DNA from 4 places in the Streptomyces sp. NPDC029044 genome. Region 1 is predicted to be linked to each of the others. Evidence: riboswitches for the same ligand, from Rfam matches in the RefSeq annotation. Region 1 holds a riboswitch; each other region holds the start of a gene.

Region 1 (5,381 bases):
GAGCGTGCCCCGTGGGCCGTCCTCTTCCCCGCCGCCGTACTCGCCCTGCTCGGGGCACTCGCGGTGACGGCCGCGGGCGGCGTGCGGCTGCCCCGGCGGCGCACGCGGCCCGGCCCGGCCGAACCGCCCGCGGCCCGGGTCGCGCCGGCCCCGCCACGGCGACCGGGGCGCTCCGCCGCCGACCTGACGTCCGTGTCCGCTTCACCGACGGAAGAACGATGACCGACCTCATTTCCCGTGTGCTGTCCCGCCGGACGGCCCGAACCTCCGACGCCGCCACGCCCAAGGGCCCGCGGGAGAGCACCTGGCGGCTGTGCAAGGAGCTGTCGCCGCTGCTGCGGCTGCTGATCCTCACGCAGCTCGCCTTCAACATCGGCTTCTACGCCGTCCTGCCGTTCCTCGCCGAGCACCTCGGCACGGCGATCGGCATGGCCGGGTGGCTGGTCGGGTTCGTTCTCGGGCTGCGGACCTTCAGCCAGCAGGGGCTGTTCGTGGTCGGCGGCTGGCTCGTCGACCGGTTCGGGGTGCGGCCCGTCGTGCTGGCGGGCTGCGTGCTGCGGATCGCCGGGTTCGTCTGGCTCGGCTACGCGGAGGCGAGCTGGACGGTGATCGGGGCGGTGCTGGTGATCGGTTTCGCCGCGGCGCTGTTCTCCCCCGCCGTGGAGTCGGAGGTGGCCCGCCAGGCGGTGGCCTGGGAGGAGGACGGGCACGGCCCGCGCACCCGTGTCCTCGCCCTGTTCAGCGTGGCGGGCCAGGCCGGGGCGTTCGTCGGGCCGCTGCTCGGCGCGCTGCTGCTCGCCGTCGACTTCCGCACCGCGTGTCTCGCCGGTGCCGCGGTCTTCGTGCTCGTCCTCGCCGGGCACCTGTGGCTGATGCCGCAGCACATCCCCGGCCGCGTCCGCGTCCGGGAGCGCGGCGGGGCCCGTGCCCTGCTGCGCAATCGCCGCTTCCTCGCCCTGTGCTGTGCCTATGGCACCTATCTGCTCGCCTACAACCAGCTGTACCTCGCCCTGCCGGACGAGGTGCAGCGAGCGGCGGGCTCCCAGGCGCCGCTGTCCTGGCTCTTCGCGCTGTCCTCGGTGCTGGTGGTGTTCACCCAGCTGCCGGTGACCCGCTGGGCGGGCGACCGGCTCGATCTGCGCCGCTCCATGACCGCGGGGCTGCTGCTGATCGCGTCCGGCTTCGCGGTGGTGGCCGCGGCCCGGCCGGCCGGCTGGACGGGGAACACCGGGCTGCTTCCGGCCGCCGGCTTCGTGATCTTGCTCACCGTGGGGCAGATGCTGGTCGTGCCCGCCGCACGCGCCTGGGTGCCCGACCTCGCCGAGGAGGGCCGGCTCGGGCTGTACATGGGGGCGTTGTCGTCCGTGTCCGGGCTGATCGTCCTGGCCGGCAGCGCGGCCACCGGCTTCCTGCTCGACCTGGGCCTGCCGGCCGCCGTGCCGTGGCTGGTCCTCGCGGCCGTGCCGGCCCTGGCGGTGGCCGTGCTGCCGCGCCGGGAGAAGGGGGCGGGCACGGCGGCCTGACTCGGGCGCCCGCGCCCCGGGCAACCGGGCGCGCGGGAGCGTCACCCCGGCGTGCGACGTCCTCGCTCCCGGAATCCGGGAACCGCGCCCCGGGAAGACGCCGCTGCGGAGATCGGTGTCACGCCGCGCCAGTATCCTGGGTCGGCTGCGGCACCCCCCACCAATCCCCGTGCGCAAGCGGGGAGTTCGGCCTGCGGCGACGACCCTTCCCACACGCATGAGACGAGGACGAGTGCTGCTAGCGGGCCGCTACCGGCTGGAAGTTGAAATCGGGCGCGGTGGAATGGGAGAGGTCTGGCGTGCGTACGACGAGACGCTCGCCAGAGCGGTGGCCCTCAAGCTGCTGCTGCCCCAGGACACCGACGCCACGGCGACCTCCCGGTTCCGTCTGGAGGCGCAGACCGCCGGGCGTCTCAACCACCCCAACGTGGTCGGCGTCCTGGACTTCGGCGCGTACGACAACCGGCTGTACCTGGTGATGGAGCTGGTCGAGGGCGACAGCCTCGCCGGGGTGCTGTCCGGCTCCGGCCCGCTGCCCGCCGAGCAGGTGGCCCGTCTCGCCGCGCAGGCGTCCGCCGGGCTCGCCGCGGCGCACGGGCAGGGCATCGTGCACCGGGACGTCAAACCCGCCAACCTGCTGCTGGACACGCACGGCACGCTGAAGATCGGCGACTTCGGCATCGCGCGGTTCCTCGACGACCCCGGCGCCGCGCTCACCGCCACCGGCCAGATCGTCGGCACCGGCCTCTACCTCGCGCCCGAACGGGCCCTGGGCAAGCCCGCGGGGCCCGCCTCCGACATGTACTCCCTGGGCTGCGTGCTCTACCAGCTCCTCAGCGGCCGCCCGCCGTTCCAGGCCGACACCGCCGTCGCCCTCCTGCACCAGCACCTCGACTCGGCACCCGTGCCGCCCCGCGAGCTCGGTGTCGCCGAACTTCCCCCGGCGTTCGAGAACTACCTGCTCGGGCTGCTCGCCAAACAGCCCGAGGACCGGCCCACCGCCGAGCAGGCCGCCGAGTGGTTCGCCGGGGGCGCCTGGCGGGGCCTGCCCGAACCGCTGCCCGAGGTCTCACCGCCGCTGCGGCCGGACACGTCGTCCGCGTCGGCCCATACCGGGCCGGGCCCGTACGCGGCTGCCGAGACCAGCCACCCGACCACGTACGCCCTGCCGGCGGCCCCGGGGCACCGCACCGCCGCCCGGGCGGCCCAGGCGGGGCGTTCGGGCCGGGCCCGAGGGCGCGGCGGGCTCGGCAGCCGGTCGAGAGTGGCCGCGACGGCCGCCGCCGCGGCGCTGTTCCTCGCCGCGATGCTCCTCGGCATGCGCTGGTTCTCGCCCGACACGACCACCGAGGGCAGCGAACCCGACGCGTCCCCGACCGCGAGCAGCCCCGCGGCCACCCCGTCCGAGGACTCCGCCTCGCCCATCACCTCCGATCCGGGGGCCGGCCGGCAGGTCGCCACCACGCCGACCACCGGCACCGTGGCCGAGGTCACTCCGTCCACGCCGCCCGCCTCCCCGGCCCCTCCCCCGCCGGCCTCCGGCGAGCCGACTCCGACGCAGGCGGCGGGCGACGCCGGACCGGAGCAGCCGACGCCGGAACAGCCGGTCCCGGCCGGGGACGACGGGGAGGGCGACGACGGCGGGGACGACGACTGACCGGGCCCCGGCGCGTCCCCGCACCCTGAGCGCCCGAGCACGTGGATCAGCCGGCGGATGCGCCGGTGTGCGAGCGGGCGCCCCCTCGCGCGCCCCTCGGGCGGCTTGTCATCGCCCTTACCCCGGCCTTATTGTCACCAGGCCTTGGTGAACGGGAAATCCGGTGTGATGCCGGTGCGGCCCTCGCCACTGTGAATCGGGAAGTCCGGCTCCAGCCCTCACGGGCGGCCACTGGGTCCTTGTGACCCGGGAAGGCGGAGTCCGGGCGGTGGTACCCGTCAGCCAGGAGACCGGCCAAGGCGCGTCAACCATCCACGAGGTGCTGGAGAGGGTCTGCTGAGCCATGCACATAGCCGAGGGTTTCCTTCCTCCGGCGCACGCGGTCGCCTGGGGCGTCGCGTCGGCGCCGTTCGTCGTCCACGGGGTCCGGTCACTCACCCGTGAAGTGCGCGAGCACCCCGAGAGCACGCTGCTCCTCGGTGCCTCCGGCGCCTTCACGTTCGTCCTGTCCGCCCTGAAACTGCCGTCCGTCACCGGCAGTTGCTCGCACCCCACCGGCACGGGCCTGGGAGCCATCCTGTTCCGGCCGCCCATCATGGCGGTGCTGGGCACCATCACCCTGCTCTTCCAGGCGCTGTTGCTCGCGCACGGCGGCCTGACCACGCTCGGCGCCAACGTCTTCTCCATGGCGATCGTCGGCCCCTGGGCCGGATACGCCGTCTACAAGCTGCTGCGGCGCTCCAACGCGCCGCTGATGGTGGCGGTGTTCTCCGGCGCGTTCGTCGCCGACCTGTCCACCTACTGCGTCACCAGCGTGCAGCTGGCGCTCGCGTTCCCCGACCCGGGCAGCGGATTCCTGGGCGCCCTCGGCAAGTTCGGTTCCATCTTCGCCGTCACGCAGATCCCGCTCGCGGTGAGCGAGGGCCTGCTGACCGTGCTCGTGATGCGGCTGCTGGTGCAGTCGAGCAAGGGCGAGCTGACCCGGCTGGGCGTGCTCCTCGCCAAGAAGCAGGCGCGGACCGAGACGGAGACCGAGGCGGTGGCCCGATGAGCCGGAACACGAAGATCAACCTGGTGCTGCTGTTCGCCGTGGCCGCGCTGGCCGTGCTGCCCTTGGCGCTGGGCCTCGGCGACCACAAGAAGGAGCCGTTCACGGGTGCCGACGCCGAGGCCGAGACGGCGATCACCGAGCTGAAGCCGGACTACGAGCCGTGGTTCTCGCCGCTGTACGAGCCGCCGTCCGGCGAGATCGAGTCGGCGCTGTTCGCCCTCCAGGCGGCCCTCGGTGCCGGGGTCCTCGCCTACTACTTCGGTCTGCGCCGGGGACGTCGGCAGGGCGAGCAGCGGGCGCTGGAGCGGGAGGCCGACAGCGCGCCCACCGGCGCCGCCGGGAAGTCCGCGGCGGAACGGGACTGAGCCAGGGTGCTGCCGATCGACGCGGCGGCGCACAGCAGTCGCTGGCGCCGCCGCCATCCCGTGGACAAGGCCGTGCTCGGGCTCGGTCTCACCGTGCTCGCGATCTCCCTGCCGCCCTGGCCGGGCGCGGCCCTGGTCCTCCTGACGGCCCTGGTCGTGCTGCTGGGTCCGGCCGGTGTGCCCGGGCGGCGGCTGTGGCGGGCCTACCGGGTCCCGCTGGGCTTCTGCGTGACCGGCGCGCTCACGCTGCTCGTCCAGGTGGGCGGCACGGGCGGGTTCGTCTCCCTCGCCCCTGACGGGCCGGTCCGGGCCGGGGAGTTGCTGCTGCGGACCTCGGCGGCCTCCCTGGGCGTGCTGCTGTTCGCCTTCACCACGCCCATGTCCGACCTGCTGCCCCGCCTGGTCCGGGCCGGGGTCCCCGCGCCGGTCGTCGACGTGGCGCTGGTGACGTACCGGATGAGTTTCCTGCTGCTGGACTCGATGCGGCGCATCCGGGAGGCCCAGGCGGCCCGGCTCGGGCACACCGGCCGGGCCGCGGAGTGGCGTTCGCTGGCCGGGCTCGGCGCCACCGCGTTCGTCCGGGCCTTCGACCGGGCGACCCGTCTCCAGGCCGGACTCGCCGGGCGGGGCTATGACGGCACCCTGCGCGTCCTGGTGCCCGAGGCCCGGGTCTCGGTGCGCTTCACGGCCGCCAGTTGTGCGCTGCTCGCAACGCTGGCCGCCCTCACCCTCGTACTGGAAAGGCCGCTGACATGAGCGAGCCCGCCCTCGTCGCCCTGCGGGGC
Region 2 (5,381 bases), on a different contig from region 1:
CAGAGCTTGGACCGGACCACGACGCCTGTCAAGGCTCCCGATACAGCCCTGACCAGCCGTTATGCGACCTACATATGCAGGAACCTTTAAGTAAGAAGCCAGCGAAAACCCCGGCGGGCACGGCATACTGCGGGTAGACCACAGGGAATGGTGGACTAGACCAAAAGAGGCGCCGACGGTATACAAGTGGGATCGTGTCGGCAGACCGAGCCGGGAAGGCGGAGCATGAGCACCGACGTCAGCAGTGCGGAGAACGAGAACGGGGTGCCCGTCCGTACCGCACGCGTGCCCAAGTACTACCGCCTGAAGAAGCACCTGCTCGACATGACGGAGACGCAGGCGCCGGGCACGCCGGTCCCGCCCGAGCGCACACTGGCGGCCGAGTTCGACACCTCGCGCACGACCGTGCGCCAGGCGCTCCAGGAACTGGTCGTCGAGGGCCGGCTGGAACGGATTCAGGGCAAGGGCACCTTCGTCGCCAAGCCGAAGGTCTCGCAGGCGCTGCAACTGACCTCGTACACCGAGGACATGCGCGCCCAGGGCCTCGAACCCACCTCGCAACTGCTGGACATCGGCTACATCACCGCCGACGACCGCCTGGCCGGGCTGCTCGACATCACCCCCGGCGGACGCGTGCTGCGCATCGAGCGGCTGCGCATGGCCAACGGCGAGCCGATGGCCATCGAGACCACCCACCTGAGCGCGAAGCGCTTCCCGGCGCTGCGGCGCTCGCTGGTGAAGTACACGTCCCTCTACACGGCGCTGGCCGAGGTCTACGACGTCCACCTCGCGGAGGCCGAGGAGACCATCGAGACGTCGCTGGCCACCCCGCGCGAGGCCGGCCTGCTCGGCACGGACGTCGGCCTGCCGATGCTGATGCTCTCCCGTCACTCCCTCGACCGGGACGGCCAGCCGGTGGAGTGGGTGCGGTCGGTCTACCGGGGGGACCGCTACAAGTTCGTGGCCCGCCTGAAGCGCCCGGTCGACTAGCGGCGGCGCACAGCGCTCCGGCGCTGCTGGGGGCCTGGCTTCGGTTGGGTACCGCATTGCGGACGAGGGGTTCCGCTGTCGCCGCACCCTGACCTAGATTGCCTGCGCACTACAGGTGATCACCAAGGGGACGGAGCCGCCTGATGTCGCAAGCACCGGAAGTCAGCAGAGGGCCGGTGGTGACGCCCATGCGCGTCGTCATCGCCGTCTGCCTCATAGCGCCGTTCGTGGCCATGCTGTGGGTCGGCTCGTACGCCAAGACCGACCCGGCCTTCATCGGGATCCCGTTCTTCTACTGGTACCAGATGGCGTGGGTGCTCATCTCCACCGTCCTGACGATGATCGCGTACAAGCTCTGGCAGCGTGACCAGCGCGCCCGCTCGGCCGCGAAGGGCGGTGCATCGCAGTGAAGGACGGCGTGAACGGCGTCGCGCTCGGCGTCTTCATCTTCTTCTTCCTGGCCGTCACGGTCATGGGCTTCATGGCAGCGCGCTGGCGCAAGGCCGAGAACGAGCACAGCCTGGACGAATGGGGCCTGGGCGGCCGCTCGTTCGGCACCTGGGTCACCTGGTTCCTGCTCGGCGGCGACCTGTACACGGCGTACACCTTCGTCGCCGTGCCGGCGGCGATCTACGCGGCGGGCGCGGCCGGGTTCTTCGCGGTGCCGTACACGATCCTGGTGTACCCGCTGATCTTCACCTTCCTCCCCCGCCTGTGGTCGGTGTCCCACAAGCACGGCTACGTCACGACCTCCGACTTCGTGCGCGGCCGCTTCGGCTCCAAGGGCCTGTCGCTGGCCGTGGCCCTCACCGGCATCCTCGCGACCATGCCGTACATCGCGCTCCAACTGGTCGGCATCCAGGCCGTGCTGGACGTGATGGGCGTCGGCGGCGGCGAGAACACCAACTGGTTCATCAAGGACCTGCCGCTGCTGATCGCGTTCGGCGTGCTGGCCGCGTACACCTACTCGTCGGGTCTGCGGGCCCCCGCGCTCATCGCGTTCGTGAAGGACACGCTGATCTACATCGTCATCGCGGTGGCGATCATCTACATCCCGATCAAGCTGGGCGGGTTCGACGACATCTTCGCCAAGGCCGGTGAGGCGTACAGCCAGACCAACCCGGCGACGGGTGCGCCACGCGGTGCGCTGACACCGGCCGAGCCGGGTCAGTGGACGTACGCCACCCTGGCGTTGGGCTCCGCCCTGGCGCTCTTCATGTACCCGCACTCGATCACGGCGACGCTGTCCTCGAAGAGCCGTGAGGTGATCCGGCGCAACACCACGATCCTGCCGCTGTACTCGCTGATGCTGGGTCTGCTGGCGCTGCTCGGGTTCATGGCGATCGCGGCCGGGATCAAGGTGCAGAACGGGCAGCTGGCGATCCCGCAGCTGTTCGAGACGATGTTCCCGGACTGGTTCGCGGGCGTGGCGTTCGCGGCGATCGGCATCGGCGCGCTGGTGCCCGCGGCCATCATGTCCATCGCGGCCGCGAACCTCTTCACCCGCAACATCTACAAGGACTTCATCAAGCCCGACGCGACGCCCGCGCAGGAGACCAAGGTCTCCAAGCTGGTCTCGCTGCTGGTGAAGGTCGGCGCCCTGGCCTTCGTCCTCACCATGGACAAGACCGTCGCCATCAACTTCCAGCTGCTGGGCGGCATCTGGATCCTTCAGACCTTCCCGGCCCTGGTCGGCGGCCTGTTCACCCGCTGGTTCCACCGCTGGGCCCTGCTCGCGGGCTGGGCGGTCGGCATGGTCTACGGCACGGTCGCCGCGTACGGCGTGGCCTCCCCGACCCAGAAGCACTTCGGCGGCTCCGCGAAGGAGATCCCGGGCATCGGGGAGATCGGCTACATCGGCCTCACGGCGTTCGTCCTGAACGTGGTGGTGACGGTGGTCCTGACCTTCGTCCTGAAGGCCCTGAAGGCCCCCGACGGCATCGACGAGACCAAGCCGGAGGACTACACGGCCGACGCGGGCGACCCCGGGGTCCAGGTGGAACTCCCGCCTGCGACCGCCGGTTCCGCGCACTGATCCCAGGGCCCCGGCCCGCCACGAACACCCCGCAGCGGGCCGCCGTGACCAAGCGTCACGGCGGCCCGCTGTCACGTAAAGCTGACACTCTGACACCACCACGACACAACATCTGGGGGTGCCGTCGGAAGCCAGCACAAGATGTATGCTCATGCTCGCTGCCGCCGCAGGGGAATCCGGTGCGAATCCGGAACTGTCCCGCAACGGTGTACTTGTGCATGTTTCGTGCACAAGCGTCAGTCCGAGGACCTGCCGACAGCGCACCCGGCCACCCGGCCGGTGTGCCCCGACGTCCGGGCCTCGTGGAATGGGCCGGTGGACGCGACGCCGCGTGCGCTCGCGTGCTGCCCCCTGCCCTCGACGAGGCCCCCGTGCCGAGCGAGGGAGAGCCCCACGTGACCATCGCGCCAGCCGAACCGGTCTCAGCCAGCGAAGAGGAGCACGACGCCCCCGGTGCCGCGCTGCTGCGGACCCTGACCGAGCTGACCGCCGACCTCCCCGACGCCGAGCCCGGCCGGGTCGCCGCCGCCGCGCTGCGCGGCCGCTCCGCGCGGGCGGACGAGAGCGAGTTGCGGGAGCTGGCCACGGAAGCCGCGGCCGGTCTGATCTCCGAGGACCCGGCCTACTCGCGGCTGGCCGCCCGGCTGCTGACCACCGGCATCCGTGAAGAGGCCGCATCGCAGGGCGTCACGTCCTTCACCGAGTCGGTGGCGGTGGGCCACCGCGAGGGCCTCGTCGCCGACCGCACCGCCGAGTTCGTCCGGCTGCACGCGGCCCGGCTCGACGCGCTCGTCGACACCGGCGCCGACGACCGCTTCGGCTACTTCGGCCTGCGCACCCTGCACAGCCGCTATCTGCTGCGCCACCCGCTCACCCGCAAGGTCGTCGAGACGCCCCAGCACTTCATGCTGCGCGTCGCCGCCGGTCTCGCCGAGGACGACACCCGCCGCTCCGTCGACGAAGTCGCCGCGCTCTACGGGCTCATGAGCCGCCTCGACTACCTCCCCTCCTCCCCCACCCTCTTCAACTCGGGCACCCGGCACCCGCAGATGTCGTCCTGCTACCTCCTCGACTCCCCCATGGACGAACTGGACTCCATCTACGACCGGTACCACCAGGTGGCCCGGCTGTCGAAGCACGCCGGCGGCATCGGACTCGCGTACTCCCGCATCCGTGCCCGCGGTTCCCTGATCCGCGGCACCAACGGCCACTCCAACGGCATCGTCCCGTTCCTGAAGACCCTCGACGCCTCGGTCGCCGCCGTGAACCAGGGCGGCCGCCGCAAGGGCGCCGCCGCGGTCTACCTGGAGACCTGGCACTCCGACATCGAGGAGTTCCTGGAGCTGCGCGACAACACCGGTGAGGACGCCCGCCGTACGCACAACCTGAACCTGGCGCACTGGGTGCCGGACGAGTTCATGCGCCGGGTGAACGCCGACGCGCAGTGGTCGCTGTTCTCCCCCGCGGACGTTCCCGAGCTGGTCGACCTGTGGGGCGAGGAGTTCGACGCCGCGTACCGGGCGGCCGAGGCGAAGGGCCTCGCGAAGAAGACGCTGCCCGCCCGTGAGCTGTACGGCCGCATGATGCGCACCCTCGCGCAGACCGGCAACGGCTGGATGACCTTCAAGGACGCCGCCAACCGCACCGCCAACCAGACGGCCGAGCCGGGCCACGTCGTCCACTCCTCCAACCTCTGCACGGAGATCCTGGAGGTCACCAGCGACGGGGAGACGGCGGTCTGCAACCTGGGCTCGGTCAACCTGGGTTCCTTTGTCGACACATCGACCCGGGATATCGACTGGGAGCGGCTGGACGAGACCGTCCGCACGGCCGTGACCTTCCTCGACCGGGTCGTGGACATCAACTTCTACCCGACCGAGCAGGCGGGCCGCTCCAACGCCCGCTGGCGCCCGGTCGGCCTCGGCGCCATGGGCCTCCAGGACGTCTTCTTCAAGCTGCGCCTGCCCTTCGACTCGCCCGAGGCCAAGGCCCTGTCCACCCGGATCGCCGAGCGGATCATGCTCGCCGCGTACGAGGCCTCCGCCGACCTCGCCGAGCGCAACGGGCCTCTTCCCGCCTGGGACAAGACCCGCACGGCCCGGGGCGTACTGCACCCCGACCACTACGACACGGAGCTCACCTGGCCGGAGCGCTGGGCGGCCCTGCGCGAGCGCGTCGCCACGACCGGCATGCGCAACTCCCTGCTCCTCGCGATCGCCCCCACCGCCACGATCGCCTCCATCGCGGGCGTCTACGAGTGCATCGAGCCGCAGGTGTCCAACCTGTTCAAGCGCGAGACGCTGTCGGGCGAGTTCCTCCAGGTCAACTCCTACCTGGTGGACGAACTGAAGCGGCT
Region 3 (5,381 bases), on a different contig from region 1:
GTGGAGGGGGTGGCGGACGTACTGCGCCGGACGCCCCGGCTGCGCGGCCTGATCAGCTCCACGGACACCTGGACGCTGGTCGGCGCGGAACTCTCGGGCCGCCTCGGCCTGCCCGGGCTGGATCCGGCCGTACTGCGGGTGACCCGGGACAAGGCGACTGTGCGCAACCGGTTGCACGACGCCGGTCTGACGCGCGGACGGGCCGCGGAGGCGTCCGGGGCCGAGTTGCGGCAACTGGTGCCCAAGGAAGTCGGTCTGCCCGCCGTCCTGAAGGACACGGCGGGCACCGGCAGCCAGAACGTCTGGCTGGTCCGCGACGAGGCCGAGCTGGCGGAGGCCCTCGCCGAGGCGGCCGGGCGGGAGCTGAAGGGGCGGCTGTTCGCGGAGCCGTACTTCAGCGGGCCGGTGTACAGCGCCGAGACCCTCACCTGGGCGGGCCGGACGCGGCTGCTGGGCGTCTCCAGCCGGCTGATGTCGCCGGAGCCGTACTTCCGGGAGGAGATCACGGCGTTCCCCGTGGCGTTCCCGGAGGCGCGACGGGCCGTACTGGAGCGGTGGCTCGACGAGGTGCTCGCGGCAATCGGCTACACCGACCGCTTCGCACACGTGGAGTTCGTGCTCACCACCGGCGGCCCGGAGGTCGTCGAGATCAATCCGCGGATCGGGGGCGCCCTGGTCGGGGAGGGCATGTGCCGGGCGCTCGGCGTCAACGTGTACGAGGCGATGATCGAGACCGCGCTCGGGCGCCGTCCCCGCCTGATGGACGCGGACCTGCCCGGCGGCCCGGCGGTGGCCTTCGTCCTGGGCTACCCGGCGGCGCCCGGGGTGTTCACCGGCGTCGCCGGGCTGGACCGCCTTGCGGACCTGCCGGGAGCACCGGCCTGGTACCCCGTCAGGTCCCTCGGCGACCCCGTCGAGCACCTGACCGACAGCCGCGGATACGCGGGCATCGTCTACGCGGAAGGCGAGACCGCCGAACTGGCCACGCACCACGCGGTGGCCGCCGCCAACGCCCTGACGGTGCTCACGGAGCCGTTCCCGGAGGCCGGGAACACCGGTGGCTGACCGCGCACCGGGCGGCGACGGCCTGCGGGCCGCGCTGTCTACGCTCGACGGCCCCCTGCGGTTCCTGCTGCTCAGCTCGTTCCTGATCCCGCTCGGCAGCTTCATGGTCCTGCCGTTCATGTCGGTGTTCCTGCACGAACGGCTCGGCATGGGCCTCGGCACGGTCGGAGTCGTCCTCGCCGTGGCGTCCCTCGTGCAGTTCTCCGGAGGGGTCGTGGGCGGCGCCTTGGCGGACCGCATCGGGCTGCGCCGCACGATGCTGTGGGCGCTGGTCATCCGCACGGCCGGGTTCGTGGGCCTGCTCCTCGCCCTGCGCTGGCCGCCCCTGGCCGTCGGAGCGCTGGTGCTGACCTGCTGCGGGGCCGCGCTGTACCTGCCCGCCAACAAGGCGTACCTCGTGCACGGCGTGGACGACGAGCGCCGCCCGGCGTTCCTGTCGGCGGGCAACGCGGCCCTCAACGCGGGCATGGCGGTGGGTCCGTTGATCGCCGGGCCGTTCGTGCTGTCCTCGCCCGGCTGGCTGTTCATCGCCGTCACGGCGCTGTTCGTCCTGGTCACGGCGGGCCACGCACGGCTTCCCGCGACGACCGCACAGGAACATCCGTCCGAGCAGGGCCTGCTGACCGGCATCGCGCTCCTGCCCTTCGCCACCAACGCGCTCGCCTTCTACCTCTACTTCCACTTCCAGCACTTCTTGGCGGTGTACGCAGCCGAACGGGCCTCCAGCACGTTCTACAGCCTCGTCCTGCTCCTCTGCTTCGTACTGGTGATCGTCGTCCAGCCCCTCGCCTCCGGCCTGATCCGGCGCATGCCCTACGCGACGGCCCTGGCGGTGGGCTTCGGGGGCCTGGCTGCCGGGCTGGCCGTGCTGACGATCGGTACCCGGCCCGCGCTCCTCGCGGGCGGAGCGCTGATCACCCTGGGCGACATCGTCCTGTTCCTGAAGAACGACCTGGAGGCCCTGTCCCGCAGCCCGCGCTCCGACGCCGTGGTCTTCGGTCAGCAACGGCTGGCCGCGGGGCTCGGCGCCTGCGCCAGTGGCGTACTCGGCGGCCAGCTCTACGGCCTCACCGAACACGCCGGGAGCACCGGCTGGTTCTGGCTGCTGGCCGCCGCACAGTGCCTGCTGCTGCCCCCAGTACTGCTGGCGCTGCGCGACCGCACGCCGAATCACCCCCAACCACACGACGACGAAGGAGCACTGAGACCGCATGACACGGACGGGCGGGTTCCAGGACGATGACTTCTGGACGGAGTTCCACGACTTCCTCTTCTCCGATCAACGCCACACGCAGGCCGAGGAACTGCTGGCCACCTCTCCTCTGCTGTCCTTCCCGGCCGGCGCCCGGGTGCTGGACCTGTGCTGCGGCCCCGGCGTGTTCACCGTGCCGCTCGCCCGCCGCGGCCACGACGTCACCGGTGTCGACCTGAGCCCGGCCATGCTGGAACGGGCCCGCAAGCGAACCGCCGAGGCAGGCGCCCAGGTCACCTACGTACAGGCCGACGCACGGGCATACGAGGCACCGGGCGCCTTCGACGTCGTCCTCAACATGTTCACCTCGTTCGGCTACTTCGAGGATCCCGCCGACAACGCCCGTGTGCTGCGCGTGATGCACGACTGCCTGGCTCCCGGAGGCACCCTCGTCCTGGACCTCGCCGGCAAGGAACTGCTGGCCCGCAAGGTCACCCCGCCGAAGGTGGTGCGGCGGGGCGAGGACCTGATGGTGCAGACCGACAGCGTGCAGGACGACTGGGCGCGGCTGCGCAGCGACTGGGTGCTGGTGCGGGGCGAGCGAGTGACGCGGGCCACCCTGGTGTGGTTCGTGTACAGCGCGGTCGAGCTGCGGCGCATGGCCGAGGAGGCGGGGTTCGGCCGCGTGGAGGTCTTCGGCGGGTTCGACGGCCGCCCCTACGACGAGAACGCCGAGCGGCTGGTGCTGCGGGCGGTCCGCGAGGGGTGACCGGTGGCACGGGGGCGTGCGATCGGGCCCGCGCGCCCTTTTGGCCTGGACTCGGCAGATCGTAGTATCACCGGGTCATCGCCGCGACGGGAGACAGGAAGCCGGTGCGAATCCGGCACGGTCCCGCCACTGTGACCGGGGAGTGCACCCTTCGACACGCCACTGCGCGCCGCGCGGGAAGGCAAGGGGGAGCGTCGATCCGGGAGTCAGGACACTGGCCTGTCGCGGGCCCGATCCGAGGAGCGCGGACTCCGCAGGAGGCTTCACGTGTACGACCGTCCCCCGCTGTTCACACCTGCCCGCAGGCGGCATGCCCTGCGTGCGACAGCCGCTGCCGTCGCCGCGTGCGCGGCCCTGCTGACCGCTGGCTGCGGCTCGTCGCAGGACACCACCGAGGACACGAAGGCCCCGGCCCCTTCGGCGGCGGGCTTCCCCGTCACGATCGACAACTGCGGTGTGAAGACGACGTACGACAAGCCGCCCTCCCGCGTCGTCACCATCCACCAGCACCCGGCGGAACTCATGCTCGCCCTCGGTCTGAAGGACCGTATGGTCGGCACCGCCTTCCCCGACTCGGCCGTCCTGCCCGAACTGAAGAAGGACTACGAGGCGATCCCGGAACTGGCGAAGAAGGAGCCGTCGTTCGAGACGGTCCTGGAGGCAGAGCCCGACCTCGTCTACGGCGGCTACGGCAGCGCCTTCGCCGAGAAGGAGGGCCGCTCCCGCAAGGCGTTCGCCGACGCCGGCATCGACACGCATCTCAACCGCGAGTACTGCGGCAAGAAGCGGGTCACGATGAAGGACACCTACGACGAGATCCGCACCATCGGCAAGATCTTCGGCGTCCCGGACCGGGCGGACGAGCTGGTCGCCGACCTCACCGGTCGCGTCGACAAGGCCTCCGCCAAGGTCGAGGGCGAAGCCGAGGTGCCCGTCTTCGTCTACGACAGCGGCGACAAGACCGCCTTCACCGCCGGGGGGAAGAGCCTCGGCACCGAGCTGATCCGGCTGGCCGGCGGCAAGAACGTCTTCGCCGACCTCGACGACGTCTTCGGCGACGTCTCCTGGGAACAGGTCGTCGAACGCAAGCCCGAAGTCATCGCCATCTACGACTACGCCGGCGCCGGAAGCGTCGAGCAGAAGAAGAAGTTCCTGCTCTCCCAGCCCGCCCTGGAGGACGTGCCCGCGGTCAAGAACAAGCGGTTCGTCGTCCTGCCGCTGACCGCGACGCTGGTCGGTATCCGCTCGGCCTACGCGGTCGAGGACCTGGCCCGCGGCATCCACCCCGAGAGCTTCGCGTGACGACTCCGATCGTCCGAGCCGACACCCGACGGGCCGTGCCACAACAGCACAAGGGCGACGGGCGAGCCGGCCGGGCCGGTCTCACCGTCACTCTCGTCGCCCTGGCCGCCCTTCTGGTGATCTCCGCCACCGCCGGCCTGGCCATCGGCTCGGTGCAGGTGCCGCCCGGCCAGGTGTGGGGCATCGTGACGCACACACTGGGGGCGGGCTGGGTCGAACCGGACTGGTCGCGGGCGCGGGAGACCATCGTGCTGGACGTCCGCGCGCCGCGCGTGCTGCTCGGCGCGGTGGCCGGCGCCGGACTCGCCATGGTGGGCACCGCCCTGCAGGCCCTGATCCGCAACCCGCTCGCCGAGCCCTACCTGCTCGGCGTCTCCTCCGGGGCGTCCCTGGGCGCCGTCACGGTGATCGTGTTCGGGGTGACCCTGTTCGGGCCGGTGTCGCTGTCGGTCGCCGCGTTCGCAGGCGCGCTCGGCGCGCTGCTCCTCGTCTACGCCACCGCCCGCACCGGCGGGCGCATCACCTCGGCACGGCTGGTCCTCTCCGGGGTGGCCATCGCCTCGGTGCTCACCGCCGTACTGGACCTGCTGCTGCTCACGACCGACCGGGGCAACGAGGCCCGCGCGGTCCTCGCCTGGACCCTCGGCGGCCTCGGCGGTGTCAACTGGGACACCCTCTGGCTGCCGAGCGGCGCCCTGCTCCTGGGCATCGCCGTCCTCATGGTCCAGGCCCGCAACCTGAACCTGCTGCTCGCCGGAGAGGAGGCCGCGACCACGATGGGGCTGGACGTGGCCCGCTTCCGCGCCCGGATGTTCGTCCTGCTCTCCCTCGTCACCGGCATCCTCGTCGCGGCGTGCGGACCGATCGGCTTCGTCGGCCTGATGCTGCCGCACATCGTCCGCCTCGCCGTCGGAGGCGACCACCGACGTGTCCTGCCGACGGCAGCCCTCGGCGGCGCGGTCTTCCTCATCTGGGCCGACATCGCCGCCCGCGTCGTCGCCGCGCCCATGGAGATACCCGTGGGCGTGCTCACCGCCCTGTGCGGCGGCCCGT
Region 4 (5,381 bases), on a different contig from region 1:
CGCGGGGCGAGGTGGCGTTCGTGGTCGGCGACGTCCACGGGCCAGGCGGACTTGGCGTGCCGCAGCACGACCAGGCGGCGCAGCGGGCCTGCTCCGGCGCGTTCGATCATGACGGGGCTCCCAGATCGCGGGTGAGGTCGAGGCCGAGCAGCCGGTCGGCGTAGGCGTACGTCTCGAACCGGGCGCCGTCGGCCAGGTCCGGCTCGGTCTCCACATGGCGCAGGACGTCCAGCACACCGGGTACGTCCAGGTCGTCCTCCCAGGCGTCGCGCAGCCTGCCCCGTACGGCGTCGGGGATCGGCCGTGAGGGCTGCCGTGCCCAGCGGGCGACCGCGCCACGCCAGCGGGCGAGGGTGGCGTGGGCGTCGTCGAGCCCGGCCTCCTCCAGCCGGACCGGGGTGCTGTGGTGACGGGTGATCAGCGCGAGGCGCAGGGCGGCCGGGTCACAGGACCGCGGCGGTTCCGGCTCCGCCGGCGCGACGGTGAGCCGGACCCCGTCGGGCACCGTGCCGCCCCCGGCGGTGACGTGGACGGCCTGGGCCTCGCCCAGGCCGGCACCGACGTCGGGGCTGTCCTCGAAGGGGCGGATGCCGAGCGTCGCGGCGTCGGCGCGCAGCTCCGCCTGGCGGTGGCCGCCGGTCAGCAGCGCCCACACCGGTGTGCCGCCGAGTTCCAGGGCCCTGACCAGCAGGTCCCCGACGAGCAGCACCCGCAGGTTCGTCGTTTCGGAGCCGGACGCGTGCACCTCGACACGGGTCAGGCCCCGGCGGGCCGGGGCGGCGTCGACCGGCTCGCCGGTCCGGTCGTCGATGATGCGCAGCACGAGGCGAGCGTAGGCGCGCGGGCGGCCCCACGCAGGCAGGTTCGGCGTTTCCCGGTCGCTGTGGCGCAATCCCCCCACCCGTGGTGTGCCCGGCCTCCCTTCTCAGGCCAGCGTGCCCAGGAACCGCACGTGGGGCCGCCCGTCGGGCCCTTCGCGGCTGACGGCGGCCCGCACCCGGTACACCTCGGCGATGAGCTCCGCCGTGAGGACGTCCTGCGGGGTGCCTCCCGCCACGACCCGCCCCGCGCACAGCACGACGACCCGGTCGCAGTACATCGCCGCGAGGTTGAGGTCGTGCAGGGCGACGACGGTGGTGACCGGCAGGCCCGTGACCAGGGTGAGCAGGTCGAGCTGGTGGTGGACGTCGAGGTGGTTGGTGGGCTCGTCGAGGAGGAGCTCGCGGGGTTCCTGGGCGAGCGCGCGGGCGATCTGCACCCGCTGGCGTTCACCGCCCGAGAGGGTGTGCCAGAGCCGGCCGGAACGGTCGTCGAGCCCGGTGCGTTCCAGGGCGGCACGCACCGCCCGTTCGTCGTCGGCGGAGGCGGGGGTCCAGGCGCGGCGGTGCGGGACGCGGCCGAGCCGCACCACGTCCTCGACCGTCAGCTCCACCTGGGTGTCCGACTGCTGCTCGACGACGGCGAGGCGGCGCGCGACCGTGCGGCGGGGCAGGTCGCCCAGCGGCGTGCCGTCGAGGGTGACGACTCCGCAGGCCGGCGTGAGCAGCCCGGCCAGCAGCCGCAGCAGGGTGGACTTGCCGGAGCCGTTGGGGCCGAGGACGCCGACCGTGGAGCCGGTTTCGGGCGCGAGGGTGACGCCGTCCAGGATGAGGTTCCCGTCGGCGCGGCGGCTGACCCGGTCGGCCCGCAGCCCCGCCCCCACGGATGCTCCCGCGCCACTCACCGCGCCCTCCGCCCCCACCGGTGCCCCCGCGCCGCTCACCGTGCCCTCCGCGTCCGGTACAGCACCGCCACGAACGCCGGCACCCCGATCAGCGACGTCACGACCCCCACCGGAACCTCCTGCGGTTCGAGGACCGTCCGGGCGAGGGTGTCCACCCACACCAGGAAGACCGCTCCCGCGAGGGCGGTGACCGGCAGCAGCCGCGCGTGCCCCGGGCCGGTCAGGGCCCGGGCAGCGTGCGGCAGGACCAGTCCCACGAAGCCGATCGCCCCGGCCGAGCTGACCAGCGCGGCCGTGAGCAGGGCCGTGACGCACAGCAGCACCAGGCGGGTGCGGGCGACGGACACCCCGAGCGCGGCCGCCGCGTCCTGCCCGAAGGCGAAGGCGTCGAGGGTGCGGGCGTAGGACAGGCACACCACCAGTGCCACGGCCAGCACGGCCAGGCACAGCCACACGTCGGTCCAGCCGGCGCCGCCGAGCGAGCCGAGGAGCCAGAACAGCACGCCGCGGGTCGTCTCGGCGTCGGCGGAGGTCATCACGACGAACGAGGTGAGCGCCGAGAAGAGCTGCATGGCGGCGACGCCCGCGAGGACGACCCGGTCGGTGGTGCCGCCGAGGGTGTGGCTGAGCAGCAGGACCAGCGCGAACGACAGCAGGGCGCCGAGGAACGCGCCGGCGGACACCGACAGGGCGCCGCCGCCCGCGCCGAGCACGACCACGAGGACCGCTCCGGTGGAGGCGCCCGAGGACACCCCGAGCACGAAGGGGTCGGCGAGCGGGTTGCGCAGCAGCGACTGCATCACCGCCCCGCAGACGGCGAGTCCGGCCCCGCACACGGCCGCGAGCAGGGTGCGGGGCAGCCGCAGCTGCCAGACGATGCCGTCCCGGATCGGTGTCAGGTCCGAGCTGCCGAGGCCGACGCGGGCGGCCACGACGGACCACACGTCGGCGACGCGGATGTCGGCGGGACCGATGGTGATGGCCACGGCGAGGGAGGCGACGAGGGCGGCCGCCCCGGCCGCCCCCAGTGCGAGCCCGGTCCGCCGCCGGGGCCGGGCCGCGACACCCGGCACACTCCCGGCGGTCACTTCACCAGCCCGAACCGGCGCAGTCCGGCGGCCACCTGTTCCACGCCCTCTACGGTGCGGATGGTCGGGTTCATGGCCTGCCCGCTGAGCAGCACGTACCGCTTGTGCCGGACGGCGTCCATGTTCCGGGTGACCGGGTTGGACTCCAGGAAGGCGATCTTCCTGGCGGCCGACTCGGCGGTCTGCGACTTACGGGTCAGATCGCCGATGACGAGGACGTCGGGGTCGCGGTCGGCGACCGTCTCCCAGTTGATCTGGGGCCACTCCTCGTGCGTGTCGTCGAAGACGTTCTTCGCGCCGAGGGCCCGGGTGATGATGCCGGGCGCCCCGCAACAGCCCGCCATGTAGGGGGACTCGGAGTTCGCGAACCAGTACAGGAGGGTGACGTCGGAGGCGTCGGTACCGGCGGTGGCCTTCTTCACGCGCTGCCGGAGGGAGGCCACGAGCGCGTCGCCGCGCTTCTTCACCCCGAACACGGTCGCGAGGTCGCGTACCTCGCCGTAGACGGTGTCGATGCCCAGGGCCTTGTCGCGGGCGCCGTCGCCGCCGCCCGAGTTGTCCTTGCCGGCGCAGTCGGACGGGGAGACGTAGGTGGGGACGCCGAGCTTCTCGAACTGCTCGCGGGTGGCGACGCCGCCCTTGCCGAGGGTGGAGACGAAGGAGGCGGCGACGAAGTCGGGTTCGGTGTCCAGGACGCGTTCGAAGGAGGGGTTGTTGTCGGCGATGCGCGGCACCTCCGCTTCGTCCTTCTCCAGCCCCTTCATCACGGGGTCGGTCCAGGTGGCCGTGCCCGCGAGGCGGTCGGCGAGGCCCAGGGAGAGCAGGATCTCGGTGGTGCCCTGGTTGAGGGACACGGCGTGCCGCGGCGGGGCCGCCACCCGGACGTCGTGCCCGCAGTTGTTGAGGGTGACGGCGGCCTTGGCGTCGGTGGACGCGGTGCCGCCGCAGCCGGTCAGGAGCAGGGAGCCGGCCGCGAGCAGGGCGGCGGCACGGGCGGGTCGGGCGAGGGGCACGAAGAACCAGTCCTCAGGCGTCGAGGGCCCATTCGCGGGGCCCGGTCGTACGGTGCTCCCCCGCCGCACGCGGCCGCGGGGGCCGCCAGCAGGTCTTCGGACTCGGGTTCACCCGGATCGGGGCGCCTTCCCGGACGTCCGCGAGGAAGTCCAGTGGCCGAGGCCCCGCCCGTCCCCCTCACCGCTGCGCGTCAGTTCCGGATTCACACCGGATTCCCTGACCCACGTACATGGGTTCGACTGGCCTCGGCAAGCTATCACGGGACGTCCGGGAATCACCGCGCGTCCTGCGTCGTTGCCCGCAGAGCAGTGCAGTGCGTCCACGACTGACGAGGAGGCCGCCGGTGTACGGCGACGAGGCAACGGTCCGCAGGATCCTCACCGAGCTCGGCGACACCTGGGCCGTGGTCGGCCTGTCGTCGAACCGGCAGCGGGCGGCGTACGGCGTGGCAGCCGTGCTCCGGCGCTTCGGCAAGCGCGTCGTGCCGGTGCACCCGAAGGCGGAGACGGTGCACGGGGAGAAGGGGTACGCGAGCCTGGCGGACATCCCCTTCGACGTGGACGTCGTCGACGTGTTCGTGAACAGCGACCTCGCCGGAGCCGTCGCGGACGAGGCGGTCGCCAAGGGCGCGAAGGGCGTCTGGTTCCAACTGGGTGTCATCGACGAGGCGGCGTACGACCGGACCCGCGCGGCGGGCCTGGAGATGGTGATGGACCGCTGCCCGGCGATCGAGATCCCACGGCTGTCTCATCACCGCGTACAGGAATCCTGAAGCGTTCCCCACGAAATACCCGCACCCGGTCAAGGGTGCACAACTCGTCTTCTGCGGCCGGCCGGCCGATTCCTAACCTGAGGCCTCTTGCTCCCCGAACTCCCCGAGTTCATCTTCGAGAGGCCCTGTATTCATGGAAAGAGACGGCCTGCGCCGGGATGTCGGGCTGATCGGGCTCATGTGGGCGTCCGTCGGTTCCATCATCGGCTCGGGCTGGCTGTACGGCGCCGAGAAGGCGGTCGTGGTGGCCGGCCCCGCGGCGATCCTGTCCTGGCTCATCGGCGCCGTGGCGATCGTGCTGCTGGCGCTGGTGCACGCGGAACTGGGTGGCATGTTCCCGGTCGCGGGCGGCACGGCCCGGTATCCGCACTACGCGTTCGGCGGGCTGGCCGGCATGTCCTTCGGCTGGTTCTCCTGGCTCCAGGCGGCGACCGTGGCACCGATCGAGGTCGAGGCCATGATCGGCTACGCCGGGCACTGGCACTGGGCCCAGGGCTTCCAGCACGCGAAGGACGGGACGCTGACGACGAGCGGCTTCGTCGTCGCCGTCCTGCTGATGGCCGTGTTCGTCGTGGTCAACTTCCTCGGCGTGCGGATCCTGGCGCACACCAACAGCGCCGCCACCTGGTGGAAGGTGGCCGTGCCACTGGCCGCGATCTTCATCATCGCGGCCGGCAACTTCCACCCGGGCAACTTCACCGAGCACGGCTTCGCCCCGTTCGGCGCCCACGGCGTGCTGAGCGCCGTCAGCTCCAGCGGCATCATCTTCGCCCTGCTGGGCTTC

What was found. A riboswitch is a leader RNA that binds a small molecule or an ion and turns the genes downstream of it on or off. The one in region 1 is predicted to bind cobalamin.
Region 2: linked by a shared signal. The riboswitch ahead of AB0E85_RS26615 (ribonucleoside-diphosphate reductase subunit alpha) and the one ahead of AB0E85_RS19535 (energy-coupling factor ABC transporter permease) in region 1 are both predicted to bind cobalamin.
Region 3: linked by a shared signal. The riboswitch ahead of AB0E85_RS23735 (ABC transporter substrate-binding protein) and the one ahead of AB0E85_RS19535 (energy-coupling factor ABC transporter permease) in region 1 are both predicted to bind cobalamin.
Region 4: linked by a shared signal. The riboswitch ahead of AB0E85_RS14940 (ABC transporter substrate-binding protein) and the one ahead of AB0E85_RS19535 (energy-coupling factor ABC transporter permease) in region 1 are both predicted to bind cobalamin.

The regions. Positions count from the first base shown of each region.
Region 1 is NZ_JBEZWN010000022.1:41,824-47,204, forward strand. It holds gene AB0E85_RS19520 (ABC transporter permease subunit) at 1-222, shown strand, start outside; gene AB0E85_RS19525 (MFS transporter) at 219-1,523, shown strand; gene AB0E85_RS19530 (protein kinase) at 1,756-3,180, shown strand; cobalamin riboswitch at 3,309-3,494, shown strand; gene AB0E85_RS19535 (energy-coupling factor ABC transporter permease) at 3,524-4,231, shown strand; gene AB0E85_RS19540 (energy-coupling factor ABC transporter substrate-binding protein) at 4,228-4,596, shown strand; gene cbiQ (cobalt ECF transporter T component CbiQ) at 4,603-5,352, shown strand; gene AB0E85_RS19550 (ATP-binding cassette domain-containing protein) at 5,349-5,381, shown strand, end outside.
Region 2 is NZ_JBEZWN010000039.1:18,526-23,906, reverse strand. It holds gene AB0E85_RS26630 (GntR family transcriptional regulator) at 226-990, shown strand; gene AB0E85_RS26625 (DUF3311 domain-containing protein) at 1,134-1,400, shown strand; gene mctP (monocarboxylate uptake permease MctP) at 1,397-3,025, shown strand; cobalamin riboswitch at 3,134-3,297, shown strand; gene AB0E85_RS26615 (ribonucleoside-diphosphate reductase subunit alpha) at 3,421-5,381, shown strand, end outside.
Region 3 is NZ_JBEZWN010000031.1:71,009-76,389, forward strand. It holds gene AB0E85_RS23720 (ATP-grasp domain-containing protein) at 1-1,065, shown strand, start outside; gene AB0E85_RS23725 (MFS transporter) at 1,058-2,308, shown strand; gene AB0E85_RS23730 (class I SAM-dependent methyltransferase) at 2,277-3,026, shown strand; cobalamin riboswitch at 3,082-3,264, shown strand; gene AB0E85_RS23735 (ABC transporter substrate-binding protein) at 3,294-4,328, shown strand; gene AB0E85_RS23740 (iron ABC transporter permease) at 4,364-5,381, shown strand, end outside.
Region 4 is NZ_JBEZWN010000014.1:54,123-59,503, forward strand. It holds gene AB0E85_RS14920 (histidine phosphatase family protein) at 1-110, opposite strand, end outside; gene AB0E85_RS14925 (hypothetical protein) at 107-823, opposite strand; gene AB0E85_RS14930 (ABC transporter ATP-binding protein) at 926-1,723, opposite strand; gene AB0E85_RS14935 (iron chelate uptake ABC transporter family permease subunit) at 1,759-2,751, opposite strand; gene AB0E85_RS14940 (ABC transporter substrate-binding protein) at 2,808-3,824, opposite strand; cobalamin riboswitch at 3,894-4,084, opposite strand; gene AB0E85_RS14945 (CoA-binding protein) at 4,169-4,597, shown strand; gene AB0E85_RS14950 (APC family permease) at 4,731-5,381, shown strand, end outside.